DNA from 2 places in the Blautia sp. BCRC 81119 genome. Region 1 is predicted to be linked to the other one. Evidence: riboswitches for the same ligand, from Rfam matches in the RefSeq annotation. Region 1 holds a riboswitch; the other holds the start of a gene.
The links. Region 1 has a riboswitch for cyclic di-GMP ahead of DMI82_RS00210 (GGDEF domain-containing protein). Riboswitches for the same ligand answer to the same signal wherever they lie in the genome.
Positions count from the first base shown of each region.

Region 2: it holds a riboswitch for cyclic di-GMP, as region 1 does, so the genes downstream of both, DMI82_RS08095 (hybrid sensor histidine kinase/response regulator) here and DMI82_RS00210 (GGDEF domain-containing protein) in region 1, are expected to answer to the same signal.

Region 1 covers NZ_QJHD01000001.1:39,142-41,352, forward strand. Annotated here, with positions in the region: gene DMI82_RS00210 (GGDEF domain-containing protein) at 272-1,321, opposite strand; cyclic di-GMP riboswitch class I at 1,621-1,696, opposite strand; gene DMI82_RS00215 (response regulator) at 1,860-2,211, opposite strand, start outside.
Region 2 covers NZ_QJHD01000010.1:119,576-121,786, forward strand. Annotated here, with positions in the region: gene DMI82_RS08095 (hybrid sensor histidine kinase/response regulator) at 1-829, opposite strand, end outside; cyclic di-GMP riboswitch class I at 1,062-1,152, opposite strand; gene DMI82_RS08100 (IS110 family transposase) at 1,646-2,137, opposite strand.

The DNA of each region.
Region 1 (2,211 bases):
TGTAAATCCGTGATTTTTCCGCCGTTTGTCACAAAATTGTCACAAAATCATATTTTCAAAGCATCCCACACATCCAAAAATGCTTTAAAATCAACACTTTCCAGACTTCACGGTATAAATATATTGCTTTCTTTTTTTACGCAATAACGTGCTTTGACTTGTTTCATCTTATACCAAGAATCCTTTGTTTTCAAGGATTTCCAGTGTTTCTACGCAAAACAATATTTCGTCTGATCGCGTCTATTATCTTTTATCTACTCTGAGCTGAAAGCTAATTATATTTCTTGCATATCTGTTTATTTTTATACATATAAGCATCTGCAGCATCCAATAACATCTGCATTGTACACGACATATCATCGGAGGATAATGCCCATCCGCATGCATAGTCGATTGGTATTTGATTTTCATAACTATTTAATCTGTCTTTTTCTCTGTTCAAGGATTTTAATATTTCCTTAATTTTCGCCTCGCTTGTATGATAAATGACTGCTATAAACTCATCTCCGCCATATCTTCCAACAAAATCCTTTTCTGGAATAACACTGCGCAAAAGCTTTGCGAAATTTATTATTAACTGATCTCCTGCGGAATGTCCCATTGTATCATTTACAGTTTTTAAATTATTTAAATCAAACATTATGCAAGCTGTAGGATCTGTAATTATATCTTTTTTATTAAGAAGATCATTACAGGCATTTTTATTTGGCAGCCCAGTATGGGCATCTATGAATGCTTTCTGTTCCAGCAGTCTGTTTTGCATTGCCATCTGCATTGCCCTTAGAGTCTGCATAATAACCAATATCACCAGACTCAACATATCAAGTGCCGACAAAAGCTCTATAGTACGAATCTTTACAGCGATCTTTTCTGAATAGCTTTCTGCGGAAGAGACAGTTTCATCTGCCATCGAAAAATATATTTCACTCATATTAACAATGTCTGTATTTTCGTATCCCTTGTTTCTTGCTGCTTCAATTTCTGTTTTCAATTTATCCCAGTAATCACTCTGGATTTGCAATTTTTCCTGGTATTCTTCGTCATTGAGTTTTACCAGATCATAATGTCCATCCTGATATCTCAATCCAAGAAGAATATCATCCAAATATTTAATTAATTCTTCATTTTGGTTTCCTGTAATTTCTAATTTTACTTCACGCTGTGTAGCTCCACGTACCAGACCTGCATAATTTATTACGCGTGCTGTCCCCTGCAGCCTACTAATCTGAATCATCATAAAAATAATAAGAACTACTAATATCAATATAAGGAAACTCTGTATAATACCTATTATATTTTTACTTTTCTTGTTTGTCTGCATTTCACAATTTATCCCAAACCTTAAATAATATTCATTTACTTTCCTACAGGAAATCAAATGACAGACTTTTGGTCAGCGAACTTTCATTAAGAATATTAATCTTTGAAGATGGAATGACAGTTGCAGCAGTTTTCTTGTTGCTTTATAACTTCCGCTAACATCAACAGCAGCTTATCAATCCACTCATGTCATTGATGTTTGGATCATAAACTGTCTGTGTACAAATATCGGGAAGATCATCTCCTGTTGATAAATCATTCCTCAAAAAAAGCACTGCCAACCAGACAGTGCACCTCATTTTATGCAACTGGCTGCCATTTTACAGGCCCTGTAGCTTTGCGTCCCAGACTTTCATCTGGTTTGCCGATTTCCTTATTATAGCTTTTACACGTATACAAAAAAACTGGTTTTATTATACTATAGTGCTCTACTATATACAAGAAAAACATTACCGTTTTAACGTCCAAAAATAAAAAAAGAACAGCCGATATATATATCGAACTGTTCTCCCACTTCCGAAATCCACGCAGCATTGACATTACCGTTCTATATATTTTGTGATGACAGATATTAAAATCCTCATATCAACCGGCTTCGCCACATGGTCATCCATTCCGGCATGCAAAGCAGCCTGTACATCCTCTGCAAATGCATTTGCTGTCATTGCAATAATAGGGATCTCCTTTCCGTCTGGACGCTCCGACAGATTTCTGATAGCTTTTGTCGTTTCATAGCCATTCATTTCCGGCATCATGATATCCATCAAAATCAGATCAAAGGTCCCCGGAGCTGTATTGCAAAACTGTGCCAAGGCAGATTTTCCATCGGCAGTCCTAGTTACGATCATCCCTTGTTCTTCCAGCAAAGCTGCTGCTATCTCTGCATTTAAA
Region 2 (2,211 bases), on a different contig from region 1:
GGAAAGCAGCAGATTTTTGTGCCTGCATGATTTCTTTTTTCTCCCCATCAATGTTAATAAAAATCCCGGCAATCCTGCTGGCAGAACCATCCAGACGGCGTATTACTTCTGCCGATGCCCGAAACCACTGGTATTGATTATCCTTCATTCTCATACGATACTCTACCTGGTATTTTATCTGGTTCGTCTTATCCTTAATTGCCGCCTGAAGCTGCACCATTACTCTTTCTTTATCCTGTGGATGCAGAAGATCTGACCAGGATTCCAGTTTATTCGGAAAGTCCAGGGTGTCATGATAGCCAAGCATTTTTCGAAATTCATGACTCCAGTTTGCATTCACAATCTCACTGTTTTCGTCACAGTCAAAATACCAGAAGCCGGAACAGATAGCCTCATTGAGCAGTGCCAAATTTATATGATCCCAGTTGACCTGTACGGACATAACCCAGATCTGTCTGCCCGCCTCATCTGTCGCATCCTCTTTACAAAGCCGTACATTATTCACTGTACCGTCTGCTGCAAGGATCTGTGCTTCCCCTGTTCCGTGAAGCTGCAAAAAACGGTCTCGCTCCAGTATATCTTCCTCGTCATAAAAGAAATTTCTCAATGAGCCTTTTGTCTGTTCCATGAAAGTATCGAATGTATATCCTGTACTATGCAACAGCAGATTATCCACAGACAAAATAGACAGGTTTTGGTCATAAGATCCTGTCATTATACCTACCCCGCCATTATTTTCCAGTGTTTTCTGTACGGCCTGTGACATGGCCTGTGTCTGCCCCGTTACAGTCTCACCTAAGGAATATATTTTGTCTTCATAATTTTTCATTTTATAAAAGTCCTCTCTCCGTCTTATGCCTTCTTCATCCTGCTTTTATCTGTATACAGAAAACCTGTCCCTGCTAGTTTCGTTACCCATTTTTGCATACAAAAAGGACATCTGCCAAAATCTGCCAGTGTCCCTACTATATTCTTTAAAATCACACATCTATATAGTATAAAAGGTATCGGAATCTCTTCTGTTCAAACATCTTTTCCATATATTATGATGATATGGAAACAGTGGCAACCGGCTGACATGGTCAAACTTTCTGACTTTAGTCCCTTCTGGCTTTGCGACCCTGCCTTTCAACAGGTTTGCCTTTAAAATAATTTTCATTTTTTCCAAAAATAAAATACCATGTGGTTTTTCTTACGTCAATAATATTTTGGTGGAAAATTTACATATATTTTAACCGAATCAAGTAACTCCCCTGTGGAGGTTACGAAAAGCAATAAGCAGTGGGTGAGGACCTCTCTATTCTTTTTAGTGCATGTTCAACAAAAATCCTTGATTTTACTGACTTTGCTGAACAGTTAATAAGTTACATATATCTACAAAATAGAGTTTTCTGGATATGAAGTGACTTCATGGAGTCCATTTCTGATGATTTTAGGTACAAGAAATAAAACGTCTTTGTTTCTTCTTATGAAGGCCTTCCTGTTTCCCAAATCCACCTACAGTAACTAACCTCTCATGTCTACCAGGATCACCATCCTCTGACGAGTCCTAAATTGTCGGGTAGAAACACCTATTACTAGGTATATCCCCCACAGATCCGTACGTGCCCAATTCAGGCATACGGCTCTTCACGACACTTATGCCTCAGATTATCCATATAGGCTCACGGCTGTATACCAGGTCTCTTATTTCGGCATAAATGCCTTCTGGCATGTATGGGATTGAATATCTCCCATCCACAACTAGTTTTGCGATTGTTTTCGGATCTTTTGAATCTGTTTTCTTTGGACTGTTATCATCAAGTTCCTTGATCTTCTTAACCGAGAATGGATTGACCATTACTAATCTTTTCTGATGATCATTTACATACTTCACAAACGCAAACCAGTAATGACCTGTTGGCTCGCAGCCGATCAGAACTGCAGTCTTTTTATTCTCAGTCTTAAGTGTCTCTGCCCAAAGGTTGAAAGAATTGAACCCTTCCAGATCGTTATGAAAAGAAAAAATACGTTTTGTAAGTTCGCGTCCTCTGTTATCAAAAGCTCTTGCATAATGTATCTGGCTTCCTATATCAACTCCGACAACCATTGTTGAATCTGTTACTTGCTCAATCTTTTCATTCTGTGTATAATTCATTTGGAACCTCCAGTGCTTGATTGTTTTGTTTACATCCGCCAAGATGCAACTCAATCATACCTTGAGGTTCTTTT